3 regions of the Enterococcus sp. DIV0840 genome follow, and region 2 is predicted to be linked to each of the others. Evidence: predicted binding sites of a transcription regulator. Region 2 holds the regulator's gene; each other region holds the start of a gene.
The links. Region 2 encodes NrdR, which represses ribonucleotide reductase genes. Its sites were predicted from a motif close to ACACNATATATNGTGT; they were not measured.
Positions count from the first base shown of each region.

Region 1: a site for NrdR is predicted at 4,206-4,221, ahead of nrdH (glutaredoxin-like protein NrdH). Genes of this name have one in related genera too.
Region 3: a site for NrdR is predicted at 3,676-3,691, ahead of pnuC (nicotinamide riboside transporter PnuC). Genes of this name have one in related genera too.

Region 1 is NZ_CP172876.1:884,478-890,120, reverse strand. It holds gene IGL98_RS04170 (hypothetical protein) at 1-701, opposite strand, end outside; tRNA gene IGL98_RS04165 (tRNA-Lys) at 879-951, opposite strand; gene IGL98_RS04160 (FeoB-associated Cys-rich membrane protein) at 1,063-1,194, opposite strand; gene feoB (ferrous iron transport protein B) at 1,199-3,352, opposite strand; gene IGL98_RS04150 (FeoA family protein) at 3,356-3,823, opposite strand; gene nrdH (glutaredoxin-like protein NrdH) at 4,289-4,513, shown strand; gene nrdI (class Ib ribonucleoside-diphosphate reductase assembly flavoprotein NrdI) at 4,515-4,892, shown strand; gene nrdE (class 1b ribonucleoside-diphosphate reductase subunit alpha) at 4,873-5,643, shown strand, end outside.
Region 2 is NZ_CP172876.1:1,557,094-1,562,736, reverse strand. It holds gene IGL98_RS07395 (MgtC/SapB family protein) at 1-148, opposite strand, end outside; M-box (ykoK) riboswitch at 205-375, opposite strand; gene IGL98_RS07390 (hypothetical protein) at 541-1,011, opposite strand; gene dnaI (primosomal protein DnaI) at 1,151-2,080, opposite strand; gene IGL98_RS07380 (replication initiation and membrane attachment family protein) at 2,083-3,486, opposite strand; gene nrdR (transcriptional regulator NrdR) at 3,499-3,984, opposite strand; gene IGL98_RS07370 (glycosyltransferase) at 4,213-5,505, opposite strand; gene IGL98_RS07365 (hypothetical protein) at 5,499-5,643, opposite strand, start outside.
Region 3 is NZ_CP172876.1:1,155,768-1,161,410, reverse strand. It holds gene IGL98_RS05455 (ABC transporter permease) at 1-350, opposite strand, end outside; gene IGL98_RS05450 (hypothetical protein) at 590-718, opposite strand; gene rlmD (23S rRNA (uracil(1939)-C(5))-methyltransferase RlmD) at 718-2,091, opposite strand; gene IGL98_RS05440 (deoxynucleoside kinase) at 2,201-2,842, opposite strand; gene pnuC (nicotinamide riboside transporter PnuC) at 2,858-3,547, opposite strand; gene IGL98_RS05430 (diacylglycerol kinase) at 3,815-4,864, opposite strand; gene gatB (Asp-tRNA(Asn)/Glu-tRNA(Gln) amidotransferase subunit GatB) at 4,881-5,643, opposite strand, start outside.

The DNA.
Region 1 (5,643 bases), 670 kb from region 2:
TCTAAATAAGCAACGGCTTCTTTAGCTAACGGTTCAGCAACTTCCCCACCAATATTTGATGCTCTAACGACCATACTCCAATTTCCTTCTTGCCATGATAAGAAACTAGAACCTGCGGCACCTTGTTGATAACCTGTAATTCCATACCCTAAATCGATCTGTCTTCCACCATTATCAATAATTTGATTCACAGCACCAGCAGCTTCATCATTGGAACCATAGGATTTTTTCTCGAATGAAGCAATGGGTTGTAAGTCATTGACTGCAAGATCATTGACTGCAATTCCGTGATCTTCAGCGTAATATAAGATTCTAAAACTCCCTTGATCAGCAGCACTTGTCGTTGCTGCTGTCAAATACTCAGCTGTTTGGCTTGTTAATATCGCTTGTGGTAATTGGTTGTTTGGAAAATCTTTATTTAACTGATTTAAGACAGCTTCTGCTTGTTTTGCAGGTGTATTATTATCTGATTTCACAGCAGATTGGCTTTCACTTGGCTTTGTTTCTGATGAAGACGGTTTTGTTGAGCTTTGGCTGGTACTAGATTTTGTAGTAGTTTTACTGGTTGTAGTTGTGGTTTGGCTGGTTTTTTCAGTACTTTTAGCTGTAGTTGAACTTTCAACAGTCTTCCCTTTTCCTCCACAAGCAGCTAGCGTTAATCCTGCTAGTAATATAAATGAATAGATACATTTCTTTTTCATTCTTTTCCCCTCCTAGACGTTTCTTTTATTTAGTTTATCATTAAATAACGGAATACTCACTTCATATGATTACTACGAAGAACAATTCATAATAAATAAAAAAAGAGAATGCATATTCCATCTTCTAAACGTCCGAAGACGCCGACAGAATACCATTCTCGTGGGTTTGGCACCCAATGGGTCGTAAGGGGCTCGAACCCATGACCCGCTGATTAAGAGTCAGCTGCTCTACCAACTGAGCTAACGACCCAAATAATTAGTACTTAAATATTGTAGCACTTGAAAGTTGTTTATTCAAGAGGAAACATCAGACACAACAAAATAAATTACGTTCGTTTTATCTCGTTGTATCTGACCTTTTTTACTTCCCTTGTTCTTTTTTTACAGGGCAAGTCGTATGACAATCATCACAGCTCTTCCCTTTTTTGATTCGAGAATAAACAACATATCCAGCTGCGCCAAAAATCAATACCGCCAAAATAAACGTCGCCATATTCTTACCCTCTTTCTAAAGTTGCCAATGTGATAACTGCTTCTTCTTTTACTTTTGGTTTTCTAACTAAATAATAGCCCATGATGATCAATAACAGTGTGGCAATCATTATCCCCACACCAACTTGACCGTTCTCAAAAATAACGTGCCCAAATTGATAGATAATGAAACTAACAACATACGCTAAACCGCACTGATACCCGATCGCACCCCAGGTCCATTTCCAGTCGCCCATCTCTCTTCGAATTGCGCCAATTGCTGCAAAACATGGTGCACACAGCAAATTAAAGACTAAAAATGAATAGGCCGCAACTGGTGTAAATGCACCTTGTAACGCAGACCAAACTTCCACTCCATCCTCAGATACTTCACCTACATGTCCGAACAAAATACCAAATGTGCCAATCACATTTTCTTTTGCAACTAAACCAGTAATTGTAGCAACCGCGCCTTGCCACGTTCCCCAACCAAGTGGTGCGAACAGTGGTGCAATGACTTTACCTAAATTTGCCAAAATACTTTGATCTTCGGCTGCTTCTTGTAATGTAAATGTATACGTAGATGTAAACCAAATAATGATACTCATCACGAAAATAATCGTTCCCGCTTTTTTAACAAATGATTTACTACGATCATACGCATGACGGAGAACACCACGCAATTGCGGCATATGATAGGATGGTAATTCCATAATAAACGGAGCTGGATCTCCTGAAAACGAACGTGTCTTCTTCAATGCGATTCCCGATAATACAATTGCTGCAATCCCAATAAAATAGGCGGATGGTGAAACCCAACTACTTTTCGGGAAAAAGGCTCCAGCAATCAAGGCGATAATCGGCAATTTTGCTGAACATGGCATAAAGGTTGTAACCATGATCGTCATCTTACGGTCTTTTTCGTTTTCGATCGTACGGCTAGCCATGACACCTGGTACCCCACAACCTGTCGCAATCAACATTGGAATAAACGATTTACCTGACAGTCCAAATTTTCTAAACAAACGGTCCATGACAAAGGCGATTCTTGACATATACCCGCAATCTTCCAAGAAACCTAAACATAAGAATAAAACAGCTAACTGTGGCAAAAAACCAAGTACAGCTCCAACGCCAGCAATGATTCCATCTAAAATCAAACTTTGCATCCAAGGCGCTACTTGCCAATTAGCTAATAGATTTTCAACGGTATTTGGTACAAGACTTCCAAACAACTCGTCATTGATCCAGTCTGTACCCATTGTTCCGACTGTTTGAATCGCTAAGTAATAAACAAACCACATAATTACAGCAAAAATAGGTAAAGCTAGCCAGCGATTCGTCACGACTCGATCGATTTTATCACTTGCACTAAATGTAATTTCATTTTTCTCGATTGAACAAAGAGCCGTTAAACGAGTAATAAATTCATATCGTTCATTAATGACGATCGATTCACTATCATCACCAAAGATTTGTTCTGTGATCTTAATAATTTCTTCTATTTCATTTTGCTGTAGTGTACTCAATACTAGCTCTTTGCGGACTCTAGCATCTCTTTCAAACAATTTGATACTGTACCAACGAGTTTGTTTCTCCAAAACACTATTCCCTAAAACATCCATGATTTCATTTAATGCTGCTTCTAAACGATTATCATAAGTCGGATAGTTAAATTCTGGCGGGAAGACTTCTGCTGCTTTAACTGCTTTTTTTACTAAATCATCAAGTCCACGATTTTTTAAAGCACTGACACCTAATACATCTACACCTAAACCATAAGACAGTTTTTCAATATTGATTTTTTTTCCAGTTTTATCTAAAATATCCATCATATTCAACCCGACCACAACAGGAATCCCAGTCTCCATCAATTGAGTCGTCAAATACAAGTTCCGTTCTAGATTTGTAGCATCAACGATGTTTACAATGACATCTGGACTACCACTAAGTAAATGGTCTCTGGCCACCACCTCTTCTGGTGTATACGGAGAAAGAGAATAAATACCTGGCAAATCCTGAATCGTTATCTGCTTATTTTTTTTCAGTTTACCTTCTTTTCGTTCAACCGTAACGCCCGGCCAATTCCCTACATATTGATTGGCACCTGTCAGTGCATTAAACGCCGTTGTCTTCCCACTATTCGGATTTCCTGTCAGAGCAATATGCTGTTCTTTCATTCCTTATCCTTCTTTCTGTACCAAGACTAGTTCTGCTTCGTTTTTTCTTAGTGTCAGTTCGTACCCACGAAGATTGATTTCAATTGGGTCTCCTAAAGGTGCCATTTTCCTAACAAGAAGATCCACACCTTTTGTCAGCCCCATATCCATCAATCGTCTTTTAACAGCTCCTTGCCCATGAATCCCAATGACACGAGCTTTTTCACCTACTGTTAACTTATCTAGAGATAGCCAATTTTCTTCATCCATACTTTTTTCTACTATTGTAATCTGTTTCAGCACAGATAGATTAATTGCAATTCGGCTATTATGCAGCAAAACAATTCCATTCTCACTAGAATAATTCACCAAGACAACTTTCCCACCTGGGACAAGACCAAGATTATTCAAATGTTTCTTTGCAAAACCTTCTGCCTGAATCTCTTCGATTGTATAAACCTTATTCAACTTTGCTTGTGCCAATGTCAACATTTGGTGGTCCTCCCTATTTTAAAAGTGCTCGCTCATGTATACTTAAACTTTTTCTTCAGCATGTGAAAAAGTTTCATCTAAATTACCATTGATATTGATAATCGTTCTCATTAAGTATACTCGTTTGTGATACTTAAATCAATCTCCTTTCTACCTATAGTAAGAAAATATTTTCCAGCCAAACTCAGTCCTATTCTTTTAGTGTGTCTTACATCGACTTACCACTATATCTTGTGCCTTACCAATTAAAATTTCCAATTCAAAATTTAACAAATTTCTTTTTTAAACACGAAAATGACCATAAAAGTCGCTCAAATCTAGAGAATACGTGTTTTCATATTTCTTTCAAAAACACAAAACATGGTATTGCATCAAAAAACAACCACAATATGTAGTGCCTAAGTGTTGACTTTTTCCCTGAGAGATTTATACTAGTGAAGTAAACTAATTGAGGGGGAATTAAAAATGAACGTAAAAATCTTTTCTAAAAATAATTGTATCCAATGTAAAATGGCAAAACGCTTTTTGAGCGAGAATAATATAGCATTTGAAGAAGTAAATATCGATATCCAACCAGATGCAATCGATTGGTTAAAAGAACAAGGATTCCAAAGTGTTCCGGTTATCACTTCTGATGCTACAACTGTTGTAGGATTCCGTCCTGATCAATTAAAACAATTGGCTAGCTAAAATGAAAATTGTTTATTTTTCAGTCACCGGACAAACCAGACGCTTCATTAAAAAATTGGATTTAGCAGCTTGCGAAATTGAGCCTGCGGATCCTTTTTTTGAGATAAATGAGCCTTTTGTCCTAGTTGTTCCTACTTATGACCAAGAAATCACTGAAGTAGTGAACGATTTTCTTGATTACAAAAGCAATCGAGAATACTTGCAAGGCGTTGCTGGAGGCGGAAACCTCAATTTCGCAGAATTATATGTATATACAGCCAAAGACATAGCACGTTATTACAACGTTCCAATGCTTTTTGCTTTTGAATTTAGCGGCACGAACGAAGACGTGGAATCCTTTAAGAAAGTAGTGAATGAACTTGAGTCTAAAAGAAATTAAAGATGTTAGCTATTTTAAGCTGAATAATGAGATCAACCGTCCTGTTGACGGACAAATTCCTTTACATAAGGATAAAGAAGCATTGGAAGCTTTCTTCAAAGAAAATGTCCTTCCTAATACAAGAACCTTCAATACTATAGAAGAAAAAATCAAATACTTAATCGACAACGATTATTTAGAAACAGCATTTATCGAAAAATATTCTATGGCTTTTATTGAACAATTATATACATTTCTTGATGAGCAAAATTTCGAGTTCAAATCATTTATGGCAGCTTACAAGTTTTATTCACAATATGCACTTAAAAACAATGAAGGTACAGAATACTTAGAAAGCTATGAAGATCGCGTGGCTTTCAATGCATTGTATTTTGCTGATGGCAACGAAGAATTGGCTTTAGTTTTAGCTGATGAAATGATCCACCAACGTTACCAACCTGCGACACCTTCTTTCTTAAATGCTGGACGTAAACGTCGTGGTGAGCTTGTTTCTTGTTTCTTGATCCAAGTGACAGATGATATGAACAGCATCGGCCGTTCGATCAACTCTGCTTTACAATTATCACGTATTGGCGGCGGTGTGGGTATCACATTAGCAAACTTACGTGAAGCTGGAGCACCGATCAAAGGCTACGAAGGCGCTGCTAGTGGCGTGGTTCCAGTTATGAAATTGTTCGAAGATAGCTTTAGCTATTCTAATCAATTAGGTCAACGTCAAGGTGCTGGAGTTGTTTACCTAAACGTTTTCCAT
Region 2 (5,643 bases):
TGTTGATTAAAAATTCATAGGCTTGCTCCTTCCTTAGATTTGTTGTTACTTTTTGATGTGATTCGCTAGTACGGTCAATTCGCCCTTTTTTTGCCAAGTATTGTTCATTAGTTACTCTATAATGCGACGAACTTTTGAAAAAAAACAAATGACCTTCCGCCAAAACTCAGCGGAAGGTCATAAATAAGCGCACAAAAAAAAGCCTGCATGATCTAGTCGTTGAGTTTTGGCACTATACAACGTAAAAAGCAGAGCTTTTAGCTACCTTATGAAAAGCCTTGTAATCGACAATCCCTGTTCTACCCATTGGCATCTCTCGATGTTTTTGGGCAGTAGCCTGTGTTTGTATAGGAGCCTCACCTAACAAATCTATTTAGTTATCTTACATGTGAAACTATACCACCATTGTAAAACAAATGTCAATGTTTTCTGTTTATTTATTTTTTGAAAAATGTTATTTTAACTATAGAATAAAAATAAAGAATGCTACAAAGTGCTTATTTACAAACTTTATAGCATTTTTTGTTTTTTTAATATTTATTAATTTTTTTCAACTTTCACAACTGAATTTCCAGCTACTTGGGGTGGAATCGACATCGTCATCGCAGGTAAACCTACTAAAGTAAATTGAATCTTATCTCCTGTTTTCAAGTCATTTTCTGTGATTCCATCTGCTAATTGATCCTTTGATACATTCAAAATAACCCCATCATTTTTCATCATACCAACAATTTCCTCTGGATCCTCAACTGCTTCGACTTCTTTTAAAACCAGCCGCATTGATTTATCCACTGTGTCATTGGTTTTAGCATCTTCAACTAAAACTGCTGTGAATACAGATTGAGATTTTTCTTGGTCTTTAGTGTCTGACGTTTCATCGGTCGTTTGATCTTTTTTACTGCTCATTGAAGTTTCTTCACTTCCTTTTGACGAACTTTTTTTATTTTGTGTGCATGCTCCCAAAGAAATCAAGGTTAACACTGTTAAGATTGTTATTGCGATTTTTTTCATAGATATACCCTCCAATACGGTTACTTTATTATAAGCTATATAATCAATCGTAGTCCATTGCTACCAATCATTATTAAAGAAAATAAAAAAAGTGACTGAGGCATAACTCAATCACTTGGAATCTGGATAAAAGCCGTCATTAGCCATTTCTTCGATCATTACCAGACATCGTAATCTCTTGTGCTAAATAACGAATACGTTCCATGATTCGACGGGCTTTCAACGGCTCTTGTTCCCCTCGTTGAGTCACAGATAAATGTTTTTCTAAGTCTTTTAAGTCAAGGTTTGATGAAAAAAACGTTACTAATTGTTCCTGCATACGATATTGCAGAATAACGCTTAAGACATCATCTCGAATCCAAGATGTCATTGATTCTGCACCCAGATCATCAATCATTAAAACAGGTGATTTCTTAACAGCATCAAGCTTTGGCCCTACCATATCTTTACCGATTGCTTGTTTCATTTCGACTGTAAAAGTTGGAAAATGAACGATCGTTGTAACAAATCCGCGTTCAGCTAAACTATTAGCAATCGCACCTAACAGAAAAGATTTACCTACACCAAATGTTCCTTGAAGATATAGTCCTTTATGAAATTCTTTTGGATTTTGAGAATAGGATTTGATAAATCTCATAGCACTTGCAAAGGCCTCTTCACGTCCGTCTGAGCTCAAATCAAAATTATTTAAACGAGCTTCACGCACATCTTTGGGCATATCCATTGCTTTGACACGTTTACGTATTTCATCTTCACGCTGTTTAGCAATCAAAGATTCAGTGGGAACATAAGTGACATCGATATAATGGAAGTTTAATGCTAGTTTCGGCTCATAACCAGGTGCAATCATGTTTGGATCATTCAATTGATATTTTCTTTTTTCTTGAACAAACTCATATAATTTCGAATAGCTTTTTTTTATGTCTTCATCTGTTAAACGATCTCGGTTACCTTCTATAAACTTTTGGACGTCAGGATCTTTCATAACAACTTCAACTAGTTCATTATATCTCTCGTTCATATCTCTTTTTTGAATGATTTTTGACATTTCTTTTCCTACATCTTCCATTATTATTCACCTTCTTCATTTAATAATTCTTGAAGTTCTCTTTCAAGTTCAGCCTGTCTTTCTGGCGAAAGTTTCTTTTCTTCGACTGGATTATCCACCCAATCTGGTAATGTTTCTTGACGGATCGGTCGATTATTTTGTCCGTATCTCTGTCTTGTTTGTTTTTGTTCTTTCCCCTTTTTGGCTAGCTCACGGACATGATCAATGGCTTTCTCTGGTGAAAAAATGCCGCTTTGCGCCCATTCGTTGGCGATTCGATTCACATAATCAGCCTTTAATGTGGGTTGTTTTTGTATATTATAAACATAATTGATCAACACATTGATCACACTGTTCGGCAATCCAGATTTACTCACTAAATACTTGACTAATGAACGCTCTTGCGGGGTTGTATAACCACCACGCTCATTTTTTAATGCTTCCAAATAATTTAATGGAAAATTTTTCTCACTATCCATGATCATCTGAATATCTTGCGTTGAAAAACCATTCATTTTCAATGAATTATAACGGTATGTTTGCTGATCTTCAGCAGTTAACTCCACTGAATCATTTTTTTGAAACTCACTTGATTTTTGCTTTTTGTCAGGATCATAGGTTCTATAAATTGCCCGTTCAAAGTCCTTCACATCAATCTTACTTGTATAATAGTCAAAGGATTTAGAACAAAAATCGATCATATCCAATTCTGTAATCCCAAATAAATTATGGAAGATAAACACTTCTTCTTTGAATCCAGCACTATTATCTGGTAACTTGATCCCAAGTTTTTCTATTCCTTGAACAAAATAAGACCAATCAAAGCTTTCATTGACGGCACTTGGTTTTTGCGCTGGTCTTGGATCATTAAACGATTGTTCCATTTGAATCAACTGCTTACTTTGAGAAATCATTTGTTCTTCTTTGAATAAATAGACATCCTTAAATCCTGCTGAAATCTCTTCATAGCCAGTTAAATTAACAAATTTCGGCTTAAAACGTTCAAATAATTTATCTAGTTTTCTTTGTCCTACACTGTTCAATAATGTTAGTGACAATACTTCATCTTTAAAAAAACGTTCGGCTGTTTCAGGATGATTTAAGCGATATAAAAAACGCATTCCTAGTTCAGAATCATTTTTACAAAAGGTTCCTAATAAACCAATTCCTTCTAATTTCTTTCTAGCCGCTTGGATTTGTTTGATACTCATATCCATCATCGTAACCAAATCTGCATGAAAAAGTGACTCACTAACGCCTGTCTCTTCAACTTCTGATAAAAGTGTCAAGTATAAGCTAAAAGCTTCAGCACCAATAATCGGCTGATATAAAAACGTCAGTATCGCTTGTTCTAGATTGGATAAAGGATGAGATAGTGCTGCTTGAAAAATACTTTTAGGGTGGACTTCTTTCCAATTGTCTTTCAAGGAAAGACCTCCTTATTCATTTGTTGTATCTGAATTTGAAGATTTTGCTTTATCTACGATTCCTTGTAGTTCTTTTAAGAACACACTCATATCTTTAAATTGACGGTAGACACTGGCAAATCGAATATAGGCGATTTCATCCAAATTAACTAAATCTTCCATTACATATTCTCCGACCAAAGTAGTCGAAATCTCATTTTCGCCTAAGCTACGGACACGGTTTTCAACATTATCAACGATTTGTTCCATTTGTTCCATGGCAACTGGACGTTTTTCAGCCGAACGGATCAACCCACGTAAAATTTTCTCTCTATTAAATTCTTCCCGGTCACCATTTTTCTTGATGACTAACAATGGAGCTGCTTCAATTCGTTCGAATGTAGTAAAACGGTAATTGCAATTTTCACATTCTCTCCGACGACGAATCGCACGCCCATCATCGGCTTGACGACTATCGATTACACGGGAGTTATTATGATGACATCTTGGACAACGCATAGTGTTCACCTCATTTTATCTAATAATATCTATTTTTAAAGTTTCGTTTTAGTTTACTTTCTATATTATAACATGAAATGCTAGAGAAACCAGTCATTAACGATTACTTCTTAAGCATTTTTTTCTTATTGTTACGCTCTTATTTAATAACATTTTTCTCTTGTTTCAAAAAAAATAATCGAGTAAGTCGACGTTTTGAACGTTCAAACTTACCCAATAATTATTGCCTTATAGTTCTATTTTGTCTCGCGTTCCCCAGCCAGTATTCCTATGGGTAATATATCCCCAAATTCGAACAGGTGACAATACGAAAATTGCCCATAGTACAGTAAATGGAAAAGCTAAAAAAACGATCCATTTATCCCGATTTGCCAAATCATTCCTAGGAATTGAAAGATATGCCAAGGAATAAACTGCACTAAATGCTAAAGGAGCTACTAAGATTAATGGAAAATCAGTCATTACAAAAAACACCCAGTAAATCAATTGATACTTAATAACGTTCATAGCCGCAAACATAGCCCAGCCAAATGCCTGTCTAAAGAAAACAAAGCTACTAACAGGGAACAGTGCTAACCGCCAAAAGCCTCTAATAAAACTGCCTCTGTTCCAACGTAGATGTTGTCGCACATGATGACTCAGTTTATTCGGCAAATCTGTATAAGAAACTGCTGTCATTTGAGCAACAGTCCGTCCTAAAAGCATCGCTGTTAATGTTAAGAAACTATCATCTGAAAATTCTACTCTAACACGACCAAACGTTTCATTTTCATACCCTAATTTTTGAGCTAAGTTCAAAACTTCAGCCCGATAAAATGCAATTGGACCGCTATTAACAGCTACACTGCCAAACATAGAGTTCATTGATCGTTCTATAAGCACCATGTGTCCGATCACTAATAAATCTGTGATCACAGTCAAAAGATTATCTGTAACATTTCTTGTCACAATCACGCCTGCAACAGAATAAACTCGTTCGTCTTCAAACGGGATGATCCCTTGTTCTATCGCATGTTCTTCAAAAACAGTATCACTGTCGATTGTTAAGATGATCTCATTATGAAAATCAGAAATTTCTAAATGGTTATACGCATTTAATTGTGCTGCACGTTTCCCACTATTTTGCTGCTTGATAAACTGAAAAGAAATACCCTTTTCTGCAAAAATCTCTTGGTATTCCTCTGCAAGTTTTGAATAATCGACAAGCGAGTTACCGTCATCAACAGCAACTAATTCAGCTGGCGGAAGTGTTTGATTTAGAATAGATTGAAATGTATTTTTAATGTTTTCAATTGGTTCATTATACATAGGCATCAATATGTATACATTTCGTTTGCTGACCTTTTCAGATACGTATGGTGTATATAAAGTACTTAAAATAAGAGTAGCTAATGCCATTCCACCACTCATTGTAAAAAAAGGAGCAATCCCACTCAAAGAATGACGATAGCCATTCGGCAACCTAAATTGAAACCATACAATTGCTAAAGAAAGAATCGAAACAAGCGTAAATACTAGCAAAAAACCATTTTTATTATACAGTGTATGCTTGCTACTCTGACTTCGAATATTTGCCCAAAACCTATTTTATAGCGTCTAATTTTCGGTTTTATTCCTAATTTACGTAATATTTTTTTTTGTTGAGGTTTGAACGTAAAA
Region 3 (5,643 bases), 400 kb from region 2:
TCTTCAGGTTCAACAGATTTCAAACCACTTTTAGCAGCACTAGTTTCGCCTGTAATTAAGGTACTTTTTACTTGTGGCAAGTTACTAATCTGATCTACTGTTTCTTTCGAAAGCGGCGTTATACTTGATTTTCCACTGAGTATTGCTTCTTTAATTTTATCGTTATCTCTTTTCAAACGAACTTCAGCACCTAATTGTTTTCGTGCGTCTACTTTGCTTTTTTCTGCTGATTGTTGAATAGCAAAACCTGATAAAATCAATAAAAAGACGACCAAGAATAAGCCTAAAAATAAAGACGTTCGCCCCTTTCGTTGCCAAATACTGATAAGTGCTCTTTTAAAAAAACTCATATTGTTTCCTCCAATGTTTACTCTCTTTGTTTGTAAGCAAATGTATCTTAACAAATTTATGGTCAGATTTTGGTTAGATAATTTTTCAAGCAGAGAATATAGTTATTTGAAGTTCTAACACTTGACATTCGTTTTCAAGACACAACAAAAAAACTCTTTGATGACTAACATCAAAGAGTTTTTAAACATAAATAGTTGCTTAGTCGTTCATTTCATATTTACTAACTGAATTGCTCAACTTATTTATTATAGATTTTAGGACCTTTACGCATGTTTCTACGGTCATTTTTAGGCTTCTCCATTTTTTCAGAGCGGCCTCCACCTTGTTTTTTCTTGATTAATTCAAGCATTTTTTTCTTTGTATCCATTATTGCACCGCCTTTGTTAACAGAGTAACTGACTCGATATGAGTCGTTTGCGGGAAGTTATCCACTGGTTGGACTTCTTTTACTTCAAAGCCGCCTTCAACGAGTAGTGCAAGATCTCGTGCCAATGTTGCTGGATTACAGCTTACGTAAACAATTCGTTCAGGTTTTGTTTCGATCAACGTTTCTACTAAACTTGCTTCTAAGCCTTTACGTGGCGGGTCAACGATCACAACATCAGGTTTGATGTCATTTTCGATCATTCTTGGTAATGCTTCTTCCGCTAAGCCAGCTGTAAATGTTGCATTCGTGATATTGTTTAGTTTTGCATTGCTTTCAGCATTTTTCGCTGCTTCTTCGATTACTTCTACACCATAAACGTGTTTCGCATCTTTTGCTAATGTTAAACCGATCGTACCGATCCCACAATATGCATCTACAACGATTTCTTCACCAGTCAATGCTGCATATTCTTTCACTTTGTTGTACATTACTTCTGTTTGTTGCGGATTTACTTGGTAGAATGAACGAGAAGAGATTTCAAATTTCAAATCAAAAATCGTATCGATCATTTTATCTTCTCCATGTAAAAGAATCGTCTCATCTCCAAAAATCACGTTTGTCTTTTTAGAATTGACATTTTGCACGATGCTGACAACTTCAGGCAACGCTTCTAAAATATCAGGAATGATTTTACTTGTTGGGAATAATTTAGGTGTTCTAGTGATTAAGACTACCATCATTTCCCCAGTGTGATAACCACGACGAACGACGATATGGCGTAAGTTACCAGTGTTATCTGATTCGTTGTAAGGCTTGATGCTGTAACGTCTCATGATATCACGGATTTTGATAACTGCTTCATCGATTTTAGGATCTTGAATATAGAAATGTTCTAATGGAATTAGATCATGACTATTTTTTCTAAAGAAACCAGTTTGCAGTTTGTCATCGATTTTTCTTACTGGAATTTGCGCTTTGTTGCGGTACCCCCAGGGATTGTTCATGCCTAGTGCGTCCAATACTGGAACATCTGGTAATTTCGCTACACGCTGCATCACGTTTTTCACTTGGTCTGTTTTGAAAGTTAATTGAGCACCATAAGCTAAATGCTGTAATGGACTGATTCCAACTTTAGTAAAGTTTGCATCTTTAACTGGTACACGGTCTTCGCTTGATTTTAAGATAGTCAAAACTTTTCCGTAGCCGAAACTTTTACCGACCTTTAAGACTTTGATTTCGACTTTTTCACCTGGCAAAGCATTTTCTATAAAAAGTGGGTAGCCGTCAACTTTGGCAACACCCATTCCTTCATGTGTCAGATCAATAATATCAACTTCGATTGTTTCATTTTTGTTCACTGGAAAATTATTCATAAGTCGCTCCTTCTTTAATGCGCTTCTCTCATTCTAATGAAAAAATGCTAGAAAAGCAATAGAGAGATTGTTTCTACGGTTAAAAGAAGTAAAAAATCAATCTTTCTATTTAATCGATTTCCGCTAGTTTATTTTCAATTAGCTGGATCACTTGTTTTTTTGCTTCTTTACTTTCGATAAAATCGTACTTATCTCCATCAATTTGGATTTTAGGACTCTCATTATATTCTTCAAACCATTTTTTATAACGGCTATTCAATTCTTTATAATAATCATACAAAGCTGGATCTTGTTCTACTTGTTCATAAGGTCGACCTCGTCTTTGAATGCGTTCCAACATTTTAGGGAAGGATATTTTAATATGCACTAGTAGATCTGGACGCTTTTTATTTGCCGCAAAGGGTAGTTCTTGCAGCATATTTTCTAATAAAGAATCATACACTTTCACTTCAGTCTCATTCGCTCTTCCTAGGTCAGCATTTAAATGGAACAATAAAGAATCTTCATAGATAGAGCGATCCAATACATTGTTTTCATGAGAAAGTGCTTGTTTAATACTATCAAATCGTTTATTTAAAAAATAAATTTGTAGTAAAAATGCATATTTTTTAGGATCTGCATAAAATAAGGGCAACACTTCATTATCATCAACTGATTCATAAAATGCATCTGACCCTAAATGTTCTGAAATAATTTCTGTTAAACTAGATTTTCCTGCACCAATTGTGCCTGCTAAAACGATCACTGCCATCGAACTCCCTACCTATTAATCATTATTTTTTTTAATTTTTAACCAATGGATCATGCCGTAAATAGAATTGATCGTATACATGCAGTACATCACGAACAAGGCATAATCGCCACCTGCATGTGTGCCTGCTCTAAACCATAACATTATAGAAAATACATTCCCTAATAACCAAAAAACGAATTGCGACTGATATCTTTTGATCATCAGTAGCATTGCTGTTGCTGATACGCTGAATGTGATGGCATCTAGCATTTGCTGAGCATCATTGACGAATCCTAAAATAGAATAAGCAACAACACCGATTACCAGCCAAACGAACCCTGCATAGAGCCATTGAATGCCTTTCAAGGTTTTTACCTCTGTCACATTACCAGATCCATCTTCGCTGACTTTTAACCAGGTATACAGCCCTGTAATATCCATTACAATATAAAAACTCTGAAGTAGAACTTCAGCGTATATCCGTGTTTTAAACCCGAAATATCCTATGATTAGTGCACTTATAAAACCGAATATATAATTGCTGGCTTTTCCCTGGGCAATTAAGTTCACACAGATAATACCTGATAAACCACCTACTAATGTAACCCAACTAGATGGATTAATGGTGAATGCGACTAATTGCACAAAAATCATCATAAATAAAAAGAGATAATTCTTTCTATCCCAGCTTTTAAAATCATTTATAATAAAATTGAACCCCATATCAAACAAACCTTTCATTTCTCCTATTTATCATGTTCTGCAGAGATGACGACTCATTTAATTTAACTCTGTTTCAATCACAAGTCAATGAGAATTCTTATCAAAAAATTGATTATGAGACATATTTTATACAACATATTGTGTTTTTTAACTTTAACAATCTATATATTGTATATAGATTGTTTTTTCATTCTCCACTTAAATCTAGCAAAACAAAAAAAGAATCTAAGACAAATTTGCCTTAGACACTTTTTTTATTTTGAAAGATTAACCAATTTTCCCATTATTATCAATGTCTTCCTCAGTCAAACGTTCAACTTCTTTTACAAACTCTTTACTTGTTTCAAGATACTCGTCTTCCTCTTCATCGTAATCCTCTAAGACAGAGCCCATGATCGCATTAGACGGAATTGCATCTGCATTGGCAAACATTTCAATATGTTGGTGTAAATTCGTAAATTCCATTGGTGCATCACCGCCATACTCTCCATCTAAGTTAATCATCATACGACTATCCGGTTCAAGCGTTTCAGCATGTAAATGACTTGTTTTTGTATAGATTAATCGATTATCTTCAACGTGTTTACCACCGTTGAGCATCAATGCTGCCAAGTGTAAAATTTCAAACACATTAGCAGTTTTTACGATAATCAATGAAAATTTCCCATCATCAAGCTTTGCATCAGGGGCAATTTTTTCAAAGCCACCAACTGAGTTGGTCAGACCTAAGAAAAACATTGAAGCATTGCCTTCATAAACACCCTCATCATACTCCATCCGCATTTTGACTGGTTTCACCCGAGGCAACATTTCTGCACCTTTTGCTAAATAAGCCAAGTATCCGAAAATACTTTTAAGTTCTGACGGAACTTCATAGGTTAGCTCAGTTAAATGACCACCAGCCGCAATATTGATAAAATAACTATCTTTTGCTTTACCAATGTCCATTTTGACGGTTTGATTTTTTTTGATGACTTCAGCGGCTTTAACAATATTGTCTCTAGGAATTTTTAAGGCTCTTGCGTAATCATTGGTTGTTCCAGCAGGAATGATCGCCATAGACGGTCGTTTTTCTAGAGGAGCAATGCCATTAACGACTTCATTGATCGTTCCGTCACCGCCTGCCGCAACAATTAGGTCAAAACCCAATTCTGCAACTCGGCGTGCTTCATTCTTCGCGGAATTTTCATCTGGAGTTGTGGCAAAAGCACTTGCTTCATATCCGCATTCTTCCAAAACAGAAAGAATATCAGCTAGATTTTTTTTGACTAGCTCTTTACCTGAGGTTGGATTATAAATCACTCTTGCTTTTTTCATAATCATCTGCTGCTTTCTAGCGTTTTGCCAATTCTTCTTGTAACAATTTATTCACAATGCCTGGGTTGGCTTGGCCTTTCGTTGCTTTCATGATTTGACCCACTAAAAAGCCAACTGCACGGTCTTTGCCGTTTTTAAAATCATCTACTGATTGTTGGTTATTATCTAATACCTCATTGATGATCGGTAACAATTGTGATGGATCAGATAATTGAACTAAGCCTTTTGCTTCAACAACTTCTTTCGCATTACCACCATTTTCAATCAATTCTTTAAAGACTTTTTTAGCGATTTTAGAACTGATCGTACCATCTTCGATCAATGTGATCATTCCTGCTAAATTAGCAGGTGTTAATTTAGTATCTGGTAATTCGATTTTTTCACTATTTAAATAAGCTGAAACTTCACCCATCAACCAGTTAGATACTTGTTTTGCATCTGCACCTTCATTTAATGCTGCTTCAAAGAAATCAGACATTTCTTTTGTTAATGTCAGAACCATTGCATCGTATTCTGGCAAACCTAATTCTTTGATATAACGAGCACGTCGAGATGCCGGCATTTCCGGTAAGCTGTGACGAACTTGTTCAATCCACTCATCATCGATTGCAAAACGGGGAACATCAGGTTCTGGGAAGTAACGGTAGTCACTTGAACCTTCTTTAACACGCATCAATAATGTTTTGTTGGTCGTTTCATCAAAACGGCGTGTTTCTTGTTGGATTTCTCCGCCAGATAATAATACTTTCGCTTGACGTTTTTCTTCAAAAGCTAGACCT